Regions from separate parts of the Fictibacillus marinisediminis genome, predicted to be linked through region 2. Evidence: riboswitches for the same ligand, from Rfam matches in the RefSeq annotation. Region 2 holds a riboswitch; the other holds the start of a gene.

Evidence for each region. A riboswitch is a leader RNA that binds a small molecule or an ion and turns the genes downstream of it on or off. The one in region 2 is predicted to bind cobalamin.
Region 1: it holds a riboswitch for cobalamin, as region 2 does, so the genes downstream of both, LCY76_RS18345 (ABC transporter substrate-binding protein) here and metE (5-methyltetrahydropteroyltriglutamate--homocysteine S-methyltransferase) in region 2, are expected to answer to the same signal.

What each region holds. Positions count from the first base shown of each region.
Region 1 covers NZ_JAIWJX010000002.1:3,434,521-3,442,310, reverse strand. The annotation lists gene gpmI (2,3-bisphosphoglycerate-independent phosphoglycerate mutase) at 1-1,134, shown strand, start outside; gene eno (phosphopyruvate hydratase) at 1,230-2,522, shown strand; gene LCY76_RS18355 (nuclease-related domain-containing protein) at 2,793-3,740, shown strand; gene LCY76_RS18350 (GNAT family N-acetyltransferase) at 3,810-4,376, shown strand; cobalamin riboswitch at 4,413-4,603, shown strand; gene LCY76_RS18345 (ABC transporter substrate-binding protein) at 4,731-5,690, shown strand; gene LCY76_RS18340 (FecCD family ABC transporter permease) at 5,653-6,717, shown strand; gene LCY76_RS18335 (heme ABC transporter ATP-binding protein) at 6,714-7,790, shown strand, end outside.
Region 2 covers NZ_JAIWJX010000002.1:1,401,121-1,408,910, forward strand. The annotation lists gene LCY76_RS07680 (L-cystine transporter) at 1-993, shown strand, start outside; gene LCY76_RS07685 (avidin-fold protein) at 1,099-1,473, opposite strand; gene LCY76_RS07690 (acyl-CoA thioesterase) at 1,614-2,108, opposite strand; gene metE (5-methyltetrahydropteroyltriglutamate--homocysteine S-methyltransferase) at 2,110-4,365, opposite strand; cobalamin riboswitch at 4,522-4,714, opposite strand; gene LCY76_RS07700 (CHASE3 domain-containing protein) at 4,885-7,629, shown strand; gene LCY76_RS07705 (CheR family methyltransferase) at 7,645-7,790, shown strand, end outside.

The sequences.
Region 1 (7,790 bases), 2.0 Mb from region 2:
ACGGCTAAAAAGCAAGGAGTAGAAAATGTTTACCTGCATGGCTTCTTGGACGGCAGGGACGTTCCTCCGCAATCGGCAAAAGGCTATATCGAGCAAACATTGAAAAAGATGGACGAGCTGGGCTTAGGCCAAATCGCGACATTATCCGGACGCTATTACTCTATGGACCGTGACAAACGCTGGGATCGTGTGGAGAAATCCTACCGTGCCATGGTTTATGGTGAAGGTCCGGATTACACTGATCCGATCGAAGTGGTGGAAGACTCTTACAAAAATGAAATCTATGATGAATTCGTGCTTCCTTCTGTACTGAAGAAAGAAGACGGTTCTCCGGTTGCTACTATCCAGGACGGAGATGCCATCATTTTCTGCAACTTCCGTCCGGACCGTGCGATTCAGATTTCACAGGTTTTCACGAATGAAGATTTCCGCGGTTTTGACCGGGGAGATCATTTTCCGAAAGACATTCACTTTGTGTGCTTAACGAACTTCAGTGAAACCGTCAAAGGTGACGTAGCGTTCAAACCTACGAACTTGGACAACACGCTGGGAGAAGTTCTTTCTCAACAAAATTATAAACAGCTGCGTATTGCAGAAACAGAAAAATACCCTCATGTTACCTTCTTCTTCAGCGGCGGACGCGAAGCTGAGTTTGAAGGTGAAACGCGGATTTTGATTGATTCGCCGAAAGTGGCGACCTATGATTTAAAACCTGAAATGAGCGCGTATGAAGTGACGGACGCTCTTGTAAAAGAGATTGAAGCCGAAAACCATGATGCGATCATTTTGAACTTTGCCAATCCGGACATGGTCGGGCATTCAGGCAAGCTGGAACCAACCGTTAAAGCGATTGAAGCAGTAGATGAGTGCCTAGGGAAAGTCGTGGATGCGATCCTTGCAAAAGACGGCTATGCTATCATTACGGCTGACCACGGAAACGCAGACGAAGTGATAACAATGGAAGGCAAACCAATGACTGCTCATACGACTAATCCGGTGCCAGTCATCGTTACGAAAAAGGATATCCAACTTCGCGACGGCGGCAAACTTGCCGACCTCGCACCAACGTTCCTGACCCTTCTCGGCGGCCAACAGCCTAAAGAGATGACAGGCGAAACGTTAATCAAAGGCTAGTTTTTGAAATCAGGAAAAAGCTGATCGACAGAGGGCCCCTGCAGAACAGTCTTGTTCCTCACCATAAAATCTTGTTTGATAAGGAGAGAAAATTTATGTCAGCAATTATTGAAGTATATGCTCGTGAAGTATTGGACTCCCGCGGGAATCCAACAGTAGAAGTAGAAGTTTACACAGAGTCCGGTGCATTCGGCCGTGCGATCGTGCCTAGCGGTGCATCCACTGGTGAATACGAAGCAGTTGAGCTTCGTGACGGCGACAAAGGCCGCTACCTTGGAAAAGGTGTACAAACTGCTGTTGAAAACGTAAACACACTTATCGCTCCAGAATTGATCGGATATGATGTTTTGGATCAAGTCGGCATCGACAAAACGTTGATCGATCTTGACGGAACAGAAAACAAAGGGAAATTCGGAGCAAACGCTATTCTTGGTGTTTCCATGGCTGTAGCACGTGCTGCTGCTGATCTTCTTGGTCTTCCTTTGTACATGTACCTTGGAGGATTCAACGCAAAAACTCTTCCAGTTCCAATGATGAATATCCTAAACGGCGGAGAGCATGCCGATAACAACGTTGACATTCAGGAATTCATGGTTATGCCAGTCGGCGCACCAACATTCTCTGAAGCACTTCGTATGGGAGCTGAAATCTTCCACAGCCTTAAATCTGTGTTAAAAGAAAAAGGATTAAACACAGCTGTAGGTGACGAAGGCGGATTCGCACCAAACCTTTCTTCTAACGAAGAAGCGCTTCAAACAATCATGGAAGCGATCGAAAAAGCTGGATATAAACCAGGTGAAGAAGTTCGTCTTGCAATGGACGTTGCCTCTTCCGAGCTCTTCAACAAAGAAGATGGAAAATACCATCTTTCTGGTGAAGGTGTTGTTAAAACATCTGAAGAAATGGTTGCTTTCTACGAAGATCTTGTTTCTAAATACCCAATCATCTCCATTGAAGATGGCTTGGATGAAAACGACTGGGAAGGCCACAAGCTATTGACTGACCGTCTTGGCGACAAAATTCAGCTTGTAGGAGACGACCTTTTCGTAACGAACACAAACAAACTTGCTCAAGGTATTGAGCAAGGTGTGGGTAACTCCATCCTTATCAAAGTTAACCAAATCGGTACGCTGACTGAAACATTCGACGCGATCGAAATGGCTAAACGCGCAGGCTATACTGCAGTAATCTCTCACCGTTCTGGTGAAAGTGAAGACAGCACAATCGCTGACATCGCTGTAGCGACTAACGCTGGACAAATCAAAACAGGTGCTCCATCCCGTACTGACCGTGTAGCGAAGTACAACCAATTGCTTCGTATCGAAGACGAATTGGCAAGCATCAGCCGCTACCCTGGATTGAGCGCATTCTACAACCTTCAAAAATAAGCTATTTTACGTAAACCGCTTGAGACCTGATCAGTCTCAAGCGTTTTTTTTGTGAGGAGGACTCTGCTGATTTCGTGATTGGCGCGTATTTTAGGGAGATCCGCATGTATTTCAGGAAGATTGGCATGTATTTTTGAGAGATTGGCATGTAAATCCTCAAGAATGGATCGTATTTACAAAACACAAATTTGATGAGACTGCAGAAGAGGAGAAATAGCGCTTTTTAGCGAAATAAACTGGAAAACATATGAAGGATGTGATTCCTAAATTGTGAATGAACAAAAACTGCCCATATATATTCGGAAATTAGAGGCTTTATTACGAAGACTTCCGATAAATCACCAAAAACGCACAAAAATTGAACAGAGTTATGCCAGACAAATGGCAGGATACAAGGGTGAAAAGGCAATCGCATATTACCTTGAACGACTTCCCAAAAAGGAGTATACAATTTTTCATGGGCTGCGGCTTCTAGAGGGATCCTATTACTTTCAAATGGATTACCTCATCCTATCTTCGTTCTTCTTTTTAATCTTAGAAGTGAAAAACTTATCCGGCATTCTTACCTTTGATACAAACTACCGACAATTAATCCGTGTAAATAATGAAAAAGAAGAAGCTTTTCCTGATCCGCTTTTGCAGGTAGAGCGTCAGCAGAACCAGCTAACATCTTGGTTAGCTGTAAGAAAACTACCTCGCATTCCCATCGAGTCCCTTATAGTCGTAAGCAGTCCTTATACCCTCATTAAAAATCCTCTTACCCCTGATTTATCCCGCAATATCATCCATGGCGCCAACCTTCCATCGGTAATCAGCAGCTTACAAACCCGTTACACAACTCAAATTATGACAAATAAAGAGGTCAATAGAGCCGCAAAGCAATTCAACAAAAACCATATTCCCTTCAATCCTGACATACTATCAAAGTTTCAAATACAGCCCAATGAGCTCTTAACGGGCGTTTATTGTTCAGTTTGTTCTTCTATAGGTATGAAAAAGCTGTATACGAACTGGATTTGCTCTTCGTGTGATCATTCCTCCAAGATCGCTCATCTCCATTCATTAGATGACTATAAGCTTCTAGTTAGCTCTACAATTACAAATCGAGACCTCAGGGGATTTTTAGGATTGACTTCTCCCTCTATTTCAGCGAAAATCCTCAAATCTCTAAACCTCCCTCACACGGGAACCTATAAAGACAGGAGATATCATCTTTAAATTTCAGGAGCTGCATATTATGATAAAATAAATCATTTCATACTCGGTACAAACGGGGAGGTTTGGAGCATGCCGAAAATGGAGCTTGAATTTGAAAGACTGAAGATCAGGGAAATTACGGTGAATGATGCCTCTGTTATCGCACAATGGAAAAGCGGTCCTCTCTTTCGGAAAATGTCTACAGGTTCTATGACCATCATTAATGAAGGCAATCAAAGGCAGGATATTGAGAAAAGCTTAAGCCAGATGAACGAATCTTACTTGATGATTATCGAAAAGAGGAGCTCGCAGCCTGTTGGATACGTCCGTTTCAACTGGATGGGAAGCTCGCAGCGTTATGGCTGGCTTCGGTTCGGACTCGGTGCCGAACAAGGAAAAGGATACATGGGGGAAGCACTGGCAGGCATCTTTCAGCACCTGTTTCAGCATGAGACCTACAGGATTGATGCTGAGGTCTACGAATATAACACAAGAAGCCTGAAGCTCCTGAAGTCCCTGGGGTTTCAAAAGGAAGGCGTCAGAAGGCAAGCCTACTTTGACGAAGATCAGTATTTTGATATACATGTTATGGGCCTGCTCAAGAGCGACTGGCTGGAAGTCAGCCCGCAGTCCCGGGCGTCATTGAACATAAATTAAACTTTTCATTTTGCCGGTAAGAGGTATAATGGATATAGCTGAATATGCGGTTAAGGTCCGTTTTGTGTCAAATAAAACGTTAAAAGGGAAGCTGGTTCAAGTCCAGCACGGTCCCGCCACTGTAATCGGGAAATCTTCTTATGTTTCCACTGTTCTGTCAAAGAATGGGAAGGAAAAGAAGATTGTTGATCGAGAGTCAGGAGACCTGCCTTAATTGCCTGTGCGAACCTTCGAGGAAAAGGTGAAGCAATTGTAATCATTTATTGATTAACTGTTGATTCGCTCTCCGAAGGGAGGGCTTTTTTTTGTTTTGCACAATCCCAGCTAAATGATACATACAGGAGCGTGAAGGAATTGAAGAAGTTTACACAAATTGCGATGATGCTGATGCTCGTGATCGCCATCATTGCCGGTTGTTCGGCTGGAAATCAGTCAACTGACAAAAAGGAAACCGGTGCCAATCAGGCAAAGAGTGAATTCCCCGTAACGATTAAAGATGCGGCGGGTGAGAACGTAAAAATTGATAAGAAACCAAAAAAGGTCGTCTCGCTCATACCGAGTAATACAGAGGTCGCATTTGCACTTGGCTTGGATAAGGAAATTGTCGGCGTTTCTGACTTTGACAACTATCCAGAAGCAGCTGTGAAAAAGACTAAAATCGGCGGATTGGATTTTAACGTGGAAAAGATTGTTGGCTTGAAGCCTGATCTCGTTCTTGCTCATGCCTCCAGTGCGCATACTTCCAAGCAGGGAATTGATCAGCTTAAGAATGCCGGGATCAAAGTAATTGTGATCAATGATGCGCAGAACTTTACGGATACATACAAGTCCATCGACATGATCGCTAAAGCGACGGGCACTCAAAAACAAGGTGACAAGATTGTAAAATCCATGAAGGATGATCTGTCAGCGATCAAGGAAAAAGCAAAACACGTAAAGAAAGAAAAAAAAGTTTGGGTTGAGGTTGCTCCAGCTCCGGAGATTTTTACTGCCGGCAAGGGTACATTCATTGATGAGATGCTGAACGCCATTCATGCCAAAAATGCCGCTGGGGAATTGAAGGGATGGGCAAAGGTATCTGAAGAGCAGCCTGTCAAATACAAACCGGACGCGATCGTCACAACGTACGGCTATTACTCCAAAAAGCCGGTGGAACAGATTATGGCCCGTAAAGCCTGGAAGGACGTTCCTGCGGTAAAAAACAAAGAAATTTATGATGTGCACTCTGATAAGGTGACACGTCCGGGACCGCGATTGATTGAAGGAGTGGAGGAGCTTGCAAAAGCCATCTATCCGGAAGTATACAAAAAGTAAAATTATCATTTCATATACAGCAGTGCTTCTGCTGTTGGGCTTAGCTGTTGCCTTGGGGATATCGGTAGGTTCTATACCTATCCCCCTTTTTCATGTAGTGCAGATTTTAGGAGCGAAGCTTTTCCACTATCCCGTACCAGCATCCATTGATTCTTCGATCGTTAATATCGTCATGGAAATCCGCTTTCCACGAGTCGTGCTCGCTATGCTTGTCGGCTGCTCTTTGGCGCTGGCGGGAACGGCATTTCAGGGGCTGCTGAAAAATCCTCTGGCCGATCCTTATACGCTGGGTGTTTCATCCGGTTCTGCTTTGGGCGCTGTGGCTGTGCTGTTCTTTGGCATTCAGCTGCCTATACTGGGGAGTTTTACACTTCCGGTGGTTAGCATCATTACCGGCTTTCTTACCCTTGTTGGGGTTATCTATTTTGCTCGCCTTGTGCAGCGCAGCCTGTCTGTTGAGACGATTATTTTGGCAGGGATTTTAAGCAGCTCGTTTATAGGTGCTGTAACGTCTCTTTTAATCGCTCTGACTGGTGATGAATTAAGACAGATTATCGGCTGGCTGCTCGGCAGCGTATCCATGAGAGGATGGCCGTATGTTCAGCTCATCGCTCCGTTTTTGGCCGCAGGGCTTTTGATTCTTCTGGCAAGTGCTCGTGAATTAAATGCGCTTTCCTTTGGCCAGCAGGATGCAAAAACCATTGGTGTTGACGTGAAAAAACATACGTCACTCGTACTGTTCGGGGCCTCGCTTCTGACGGGATCTGCAGTAGCGGTGTCAGGCACCATCGGGTTTGTCGGCCTTGTCATCCCTCACATGGCCCGCATGATATGGGGAGTAGATCATCGCCATCTGCTGCCGCTGTCCACGCTTCTGGGCGGGGTGTTTCTCGTTCTGGTTGATCTCATCGCCCGAACGATCATCGCGCCGACGGAGCTGCCTATCGGTGTCTTGACAGCGATTATCGGAAGTCCGATCTTTGCCTTAATCTTTATTCGCTATCGTCGAAAGAAGGTGACCACATGATCCAGATCCAGCAGCTTACTGGAGGATATGACGGAAAGCCCGTCGTAAAAGATCTTTCTTTTTCCATTGAAAGAGGAAAAATAACCGGCATCATCGGACCAAATGGGAGCGGGAAGACCACTCTCATGAAAATGATGAACGGAATGCTTTCCCCGCAATCCGGTGAGGTTCTTATAAAAGGAAAGCCAATCAGCAGCTACTCTGCAAAAGAATTGGCAAAAATTATTGCCGTTCTTCCTCAGCATGCGGAAAGCTCGTTTGATTTTACCGTCCACGAAGTGGTGGCGCTCGGCCGGTATCCCTTTTACAAAGGATTGCTGAAACAATCAACGCAGAAGGATGAAGAGATGGTCCAGCGATCCATGGAGTTTACAGGCGTCCAGCATTTTGCGGAGAAAAGCATTCAATCCCTAAGCGGCGGGGAACGGCAGCGGGTTCTTTTAGCTAAGGCGCTTGCGCAGGAACCGGAGATTCTGCTGCTCGATGAACCGACAAACCATCTTGATCTTTCCTATCAAATGAAACTCATGGACTTGCTCAAAGATTGGGTGCAGGGCTGCCAGTTGACGGTAGTTGCCATATTGCATGATTTGAATATTGCCAGTCTGTACTGTGACCAGGTTCTTCTTCTCGATGACGGAAAGGAGAAGGCGGTCGGAAAGCCTGGTGACATTATGGACAGCATCCTGCTGGAAGGTGTTTATGATACGAAGCTGAGCAGGCAGGAGCATCCGCAGAAGCCGAAGCCCCTGATCGCACTGGTGCCAAGTGAACGTGAGGAACAAAAGAAAATAGAAGATATTGAGCTTCAAACCACAAGTGAAGCGATGGTGTTCCGAAGCCCCTATTTTTTAAAAACGATGTCTTCTGCCCTGATCGGCGGAGGGTTCTGCTGGGCGAATACGTTTGTTAACCGACATGTGGATAAAAACTACAATTATGACGATGCACATTCTGAATATGAAGCGTATCTGCACTCCCTTCCTGTCAATCCGAACGAGACCATTGGAATGATGACAGCAGCACGGCTTGAGGATGCAGGTATGGTATCAATAGAAAAAGAAGGAATCAAG
Region 2 (7,790 bases):
CTCGAAGCGGTCCAGATTACGAAAGGCGCTCCAGAGCTCGCACGTGCAACAGAACTTCAGACCACGTTTGACCAGATCAAAGACAAGACACTGCCTCAGCAGGTTCTTGACCTCCTTCCTGGAAATCCGTTTCTTGATTTTACGGGAGCACGTCCGACTTCAACGATTGCAATTGTCATTTTTGCCGCTTTTGTAGGAATAGCCTACCTGGGAGTCAAACGGAAACAAGCAGAGCAAGCTGCACTGTTCGCCAGTATTGTGGAAGCGGTTCATGCTATTGTCATGCGGGTTGTCACATTGATTCTCCGGTTAACACCATATGGAGTCCTCGCACTGATGACCAAAACGGTAGCTCTTAGTGATCTGGACGCCATCGCAAAACTTGGGAAATTTGTAATCGCCTCATATGTCGCATTGGCGCTCATGTTTATCATTCACCTGCTGTTTATTACATTTTCTGGGTTAAGTCCTGTCACGTATATTCGCAAAGCGATTCCAGTTCTGTCCTTTGCCTTTACTTCCAGAACGAGCGCAGGTGCGCTTCCTCTTAACATCAGTACACAAAAGAGCCTTGGAGTACCTGAAGGAATCGCCAACTTTGCAGGCTCCTTCGGGCTCACCATCGGGCAGAACGGGTGCGCTGGAATTTATCCGGCTATGCTTGCTGTTATGATCGCGCCGTCTGCAGGAATTGATCCGCTTACACCGTCTTTCATACTTAGCCTGATTGTTATCGTCGTAATCAGTTCCTTCGGGATTGCAGGCGTTGGGGGCGGCGCAACATTTGCTGCACTCCTCGTTCTTTCCTCTATGAACCTTCCTGTCGCATTGGCTGGTTTGCTCATTTCTGTTGAACCTCTGATTGATATGGGAAGAACCGCTTTGAATGTCAGCGGAGCCATGACTGCCGGTATTCTGACGAGTAAGGCGAGAAAAGAATTGGATACTGAAGTCTACAACGCACCGGTCAATGAACTAAAAGCAGAAGCATAAAGCTTTATTATTTTTGTCAATGAATTGCCTATCTCAAATTGATAATAACAACAGCCGGGGATAAGCTCAATCATCCCCGGCTGTACTTCAATGATTATTCACAATCTAATTAAAAATAATCTGCGGAGTAAACACCAGGTCAGAAACTTCTTCTACAATTGATTCTTCTTCAGCTTCTTCCATCCCAAATCCATTCCATCTTTCAAATAGCTGAATTCTCCCGTCCGGAAGAGTTTTTGGAGTGGAAGAACATTTGCCGCTTTTGATTTCATGCTTTCGATTGATATGGCTATAGGTAAATTCAATGCTGCCGTCTTCTTTTACGATGCCGATCATGTTTCCCTTGAGAACATCTCCTCCTGAATACGTTGCGCTTAAAATGTCATCCTCCTGTTTATACGTAAAATAGGTTTTCGAAGATGTTTCTCCATTCTCTGAACTTTTCACGGATACAAAACGCCGACCATTATAGTTAACCATTTAACGCGTCCTCCCTTTAAAGTTTTAAAGACAATGATATCAAAAGAATATGTATTTGAAAACAGAAAATTCTGTTTTTCTTAATCAAAAGTAAAAACAGGCCCGATTTTGAGAAAAAGGGCCTGTCTTTTTGTCATTCATCAAGCTTTTTTCTTTTTGCGCTTTTCGTACCGCTCCTTTGCTTGCTGATAGCGATGAATTTCTTCTTGGTTCACTGGCACGAGGGGAGGGACCGGTGACGGTCTCCCCTCCGCATCTACGGCGAGCATGGTAAGCAGGGCCCTTGACGTAAGCCGTTTTTCGCCTGTTAGAAGGTTTTCAGATTCTACTTTAACGAAAATTTCCATGGATGTCCGGTGGGCGCATGTGACATAAGCTTCAAGATTAATAGCTTCACCGGTTTTAATCGGACCAAGAAATTCAAAGGAATCACTCGAAACAGTCACGACCGGTTTACGGCAATGCCGCATGGCAGTTATGCAGGCGATCTTGTCTACATAAGCCATGACTTTCCCGCCGAAGACAGTATGGTGGTGATTCGTATCCGGCGGGAAAACTAAATCTGTTAAGCAGGTTTTCGATTGCTGGACGGTCTTTGCTTCAGAAGGAAAGGAGGCAGGTATTTGAGAAGCCATGTTACGAGACTGCCTCTTTCTTTCTGACCAGAGCCGCAGCAGCTGTCATATTTTTGAGAGATTGAATGGTTTCTGATATGTTTCTTGTTTTCAGTCCGCAATCAGGATTTACCCACATCTGGTCTTCGTGCAATACTTCGAGTGTTTTTTCAATCATCACCCTCATCTCTTCAATTTCAGGTATTCGAGGGCTGTGAATATCATAAACCCCAAGACCGATTCCTTTTTCGTATGACTGCCAAGTAAAGGCAGAAACCAGCTCACCATGGCTTCTGGATGTTTCAAGAGAAATCACATCGGCATCCAGCTTGCTGATAACGCCAAGAAACTCGTTAAAATCGCAATAGCACATATGGGTGTGGATCTGCGTGGTTTCCTTTACAGCGCAGGTGGTCAGCAAAAAGCAGTTAACAGACCAGTCAATATAATGCTGCCACTTGCTTTTCTTCAGCGGCAGACCCTCTCTTAATGCGGGTTCATCTACTTGGATCATGGTAATGCCGGCAGATTCCAGTGCAAGCACTTCTTTTTGCAGGGCATTTGCTATTTGATAGCAGACATTCTCTCTTGAAATATCATCCCGGACAAAGGACCAGTTTAAGATGGTCACCGGCCCGGTCAGCATTCCTTTTACCGGTTTATCTGTCAGAGACTGTGCATACACACTTTCGTTTACGGTCATTGGTTCACTGAAATCGACATCACCGTAGATGACAGGCGGTTTAACGCAGCGAGATCCATAGGACTGAACCCATCCATTCTCTAAGAAAGCAAACCCGTTAAGTTTTTGTCCGAAAAATTCCACCATGTCTGTTCGTTCAAACTCACCATGAACAAGAACATCTAAGCCAATATCTTCCTGGATTTTAATCCACTTTTCAATTTGGTTTTTAACGAATTGATCATACTGTGCTTTCGTCCATTCCCCTCGCTTATGTTTCCCCCTGGCCTGCTTTACTTCCGCTGTCTGCGGAAAGCTTCCAATGGTTGTCGTAGGGAGGAGAGGGAGATTCCAAACTTCCTGCTGTTTTTGTTTTCTGTTCATGTATGGCTGATTTCGCTTGAGGTCTTTGCCTTGAGCTTTTTCAACCTCCCATAAAACCTCTGTCCGGTTTCTTGCCGGAGAGCTGTTCAGCAAGTAAAGAGCATCATCATACTTCTTTATTGCTTCTTGTTGCGAAGGTGAAGAAAGCAATCGCAGTTCTTCCAGTTTTTCGTCAGCAAAGGCAAGACTGTTGTATAGTTCTTGCGGAAGGGAATGCTCGTGTTTGGCTGAAACAGGAACATGAAGCAAGCTGCAGGAAGGCTGTATCCATATCCGTTCGGATGCAGCCAGTTCTTCAAGCTGGAGTATAAGCTCTTGCTTTTGGCTCAAATTGGCACGCCATATATTTCTGCCGTCAAGTATGCCTGCACCCAGCACTTTATCCTCTGGGAACCCATGCATACGCATCTCATCCAGTGTTTTTTCGCCATGGACAAAATCCAGTCCGATCCCCTGGACAGGAAACTGAATGATTTCTTTGTAATGCTCTGCGCTCTCAAAGTACGTCTGCAGCATAATATTAAGACCGGAACTGGCTTTATGAAACTGTTCATAGATTTTCTTGGATGCTGTTAGTTCTTCTTCGGATAGGGAAGTAACGAAAATGGGCTCGTCGATTTGAATCCATTGGGCGCCCGCCTGTTCCAGTTCCTGAAGAATTCGGCAGTATAACGGGACAAGCTGAGAAAGCAGTGTGTCTTCCTGTTCGGGAAGGTATCCTTTTGCGCATTTAATAAAAGTAACAGGCCCGACAATGACCGGTTTTCCTTCAATCCCAAGCTTCTCCTTTGCTTCCTTGTAAGCGGTAAGGGGCTTGTTTTCCACTAACCTCGGCGTACGGTCTTCCCATTCCGGCACGATGTAATGGTAGTTTGTGTTAAACCATTTGGTCATTTCACATGCGACCGCTTCTTGTTTCCCTCTCGCCATGCCAAAGTAAAGGGAGATGGGATTTTTCGCTGCTTCAAATCTTTTTGGCACTAGCCCGAACATCACTGCCATATCGAGCATGTGATCATAAAGTGTAAAATCATTGACTGGAATAATATCTATGCCCATGTCTTTTTGTTTTTGCAGATTTGCAAGCCTGATCTGTTCCATCTGCTGCAGAAAACTGGCTTCCGTCAGTTCTCTTTTCCAAAATGCTTCCAGTGCTCTTTTCCACTCCCGATTGCTGCCGATACGGGGGTATCCCAAGTTGCTCGTTTTCATGTGTCATCTCTCCATTCTTTTAGATACTAAATATGCTAATGACAAAAAAAGCATTCCCAACGCCAGTGACAGAACGTTAGAAATGCCTAAAAAAGGGTAGAGAAAACCCCATTGTATGCAAGAATCTAACACCTCCCTATCTCCCGTAGGTTAAAACAGTGTTGTTGAAACAAGGCAGGTCTCCTGACTCAAGGGTTCTATACCGAGCTGCATTCCTTCCCAGCCTGCCGGCCAGTGGTCATTATGAGCTCGTTTCCTTTTACAGTGGCGGGACCGTGCCGGATTTTCACCGGGCTTCCCTTTTCATCCTTTGCGTTTGGGCAATGGAACCTTGTCTCCACTATTATGTAATTTGATTTTGAAAATTTAGACAAGCCTATCATATCTAAAATAGGAAGTCAACGCATCAAAAGCAGAGAGAAGACGTGGAAATACTTTACTTCCAGCTATCTATATCGGTAATTGTTGTTTATAATAAAAGGTGGATAACTATGAAAATAACAAAGGCAGGATGATAAAATGATAGGGAGAAACAGATTTGGAATCCGCGCTAAAATTTTTGCCGGATATCTAGTGATTATTCTTTGTCTGATCGTTTCAATATTAGCAGTAAATAATCAGATTGCCTCTATGCAAAAAGAGCGGAATTTTATTATTAACCATGACATAGAAGTTCATTCGCTGACCAACGAGATTGAAAAGCAGGTTCTCGATATGGAAAACGGGCAGCGCGGCTTTATTATTACCGGGGATGAGAGCCATCTTAAATCCTTTAATCTGGCAGTGACCAGTTGGGAAAACGATTATAAAAAGCTCTATGGGCTGATTGCCGATAATCCAACACAGCAAAATAGGCTCGAGGAAATTAATAAATCCATTCACAATTGGCTTCAGACAACAGGAAATCCGTCCATTCAGCTGAAGAAGGAAAACAAGGAGGGAGAAGTTCTCTCTCTTATTAAAAAAGATGTAGGCAGTCAAAGTGTGGAACAGATCCGCAGCCAGTTTGACACGTTCAGAACCACTGAAAAAGGCTTGACGAAAGAACGGGCGGACAGGCTTGACGAGCAGAACAAATTCCTGAAAACAGGGCTCTTTTCTTTATTGGTTATTGTTGTGGCTGTTTCATCACTTATTGCGTCTTTTGTTTCAGGCTCGATCATTAATACCATTAAGGCTGTTGTAAGTTCCATTACGGCTATGTCATCTAACGGTGACGTTACCCAGCGCATACATGTAAAAACGAAAGATGAAATCAAAGACCTGGCTGAAGCGACCAATGAACTGCTTGATAAAGTCGAGCAGAGGGAATGGCTGCAGTCCAGCACGAATCAGGTAGTCGAAAGATATCAGGGAACATCTACGATTAAAGTGCTGGGAGAGAAATTTGTTACAGGTGTTGCCCACTTAACGCAGGCTTCCATGGGTGCTCTCTATATCCGGGAAGGAAGCGGAGAACAATCCCGATACGTAAAAAAAGGTTCGTTTTCAGAGCCGATCGGAGAAGCAGGGCGAGAGGCGTTTAAACAGGGGGAAGGCCTTATCGGGCAATGTGTGTCTGAGAAACGCATCCTTGTGGTGGACAGGCTGCCGGCAGATTATCAAGTCATTGGCACAGGGCTTGGAGAAGTTCGTCCTAAGAGCTTGCTGATCGCCCCTGTTCTGAATGAGCAGGAAGTGATCGCAGTTTTGGAACTTGCTTCACTTGACACATTTACAGAACAGCACATTGAGCTGATCGAAAACGCAACAAAAACTTTTGGCCTGACCATCGACAGTGTGATTGGCAGAATGGAAATTGTCCGCCTGCTGAAAGAATCTCAGGCGATGACAGAAGAACTTCAAGCACAATCCGAAGAGCTTCAGACACAATCCGAAGAACTGCAGATGCAATCTGAAGAACTGCGCATGATTAATGAGCAGCTTGAACAGCGTTCCATTGAAGCAGAAGGAAAATCGGCAGAACTTCAGAACGCAAAAGTACAGCTTGAAGAAAAAGCCAAGGAGCTGACATTAAGCTCCAGGTACAAGTCTGAATTTCTTGCCAATATGTCACATGAGCTGAGAACACCGCTTAACAGTATCCTGATCCTTTCTGAGATGCTTGCTGAGAATTCTTCGAATAGCCTTTCTTCTGAAGATGAGGAGTTTGCGAGGGTGATTCACTCCTCTGGACAAGACCTGCTTAACCTGATTAACGATATTCTGGATCTTTCAAAAGTCGAAGCTGGTAAACTTGAAATGCATTTCAGCGAGATGAACATGAGTGAGCTTCCTGGGCAGTTTGAGCGGAATTTCGGACACATCGCCGATCAAAAGAACCTTGAGTTTGAAATCATAAAAGAGAAAGATGTACCAGATATCTTCTATACGGATGAGAAGAGGTTCCAGCAAATTATTAAAAATCTTCTATCCAATGCCTTTAAGTTTACCGAAGAAGGCAAGGTTTCTCTGCATATCGAAAAAGAACCTGTTTTTGACCTTCAGAACGGTGCAGACCACTTGCTTAAAATTACGGTTAAAGATACGGGAATCGGAATATCCAAGAACAAACATGATTTAATTTTTGAAGCATTCCAGCAGGGAGATGGAGCAACTGTCCGTAAATATGGCGGTACAGGCCTGGGCCTATCCATATCTCTTGAATTTGTAAAACTGCTGGGGGGGCGGCTTGAGCTCGAAAGTGAAGAAGGGAAAGGAAGTACATTTACCTTGTATATTCCGAGCCTCCCTAACGGACTTGCTCCGGTTCAAGAGCTGAATGAAGCAGTGAGCGAGGTTGCTGCTGCCATTTCTCCTGAAGTTCAGGAAGAAAACAAAGTACTTGAGGAACTTAATAAGAACGATCGGCCGGCTGCAGAACAGGCTCCAGCTGATATCAGCTCCTTTAAAGGAAAAACAGTATTGATAGTTGATGATGATCACCGTAATATTTTTGCTTTAAAAACAGCACTGGAAAACGAAAAAATGAAGGTTATTACGGCTTCTAACGGAACAGAATGTCTGGAAATGCTGGAAAGGGAGCAGAACATTGATATGATCCTGATGGATATCATGATGCCGGTTATGGATGGATATGAAACCATGAGAAGGATCCGGGAGAACGAAGAAAACTCCGGTGTCCCTATTATCGCTCTGACTGCAAAAGCGATGAAGAATGACCGTGAGAAATGTTTGGAAGCCGGAGCATCGGATTATATCAGCAAGCCTTTGAGGATTGAACAGCTCTTTTCGGTCATGAGGGTATGGATTACAAACAAGTAAGGACGAACATAGATGATGAATGATCAAATTATTGCAAGTGAAGATGAAATTGAACTTGGATTCGTTGAAAACCTGGAGGCCGATCTCCTTTTAGAAGCGATCTATCGGCATTCCGGTTTTGATTTCAGAAAATATATGAGATCGTCTATTATCCGCCGGAT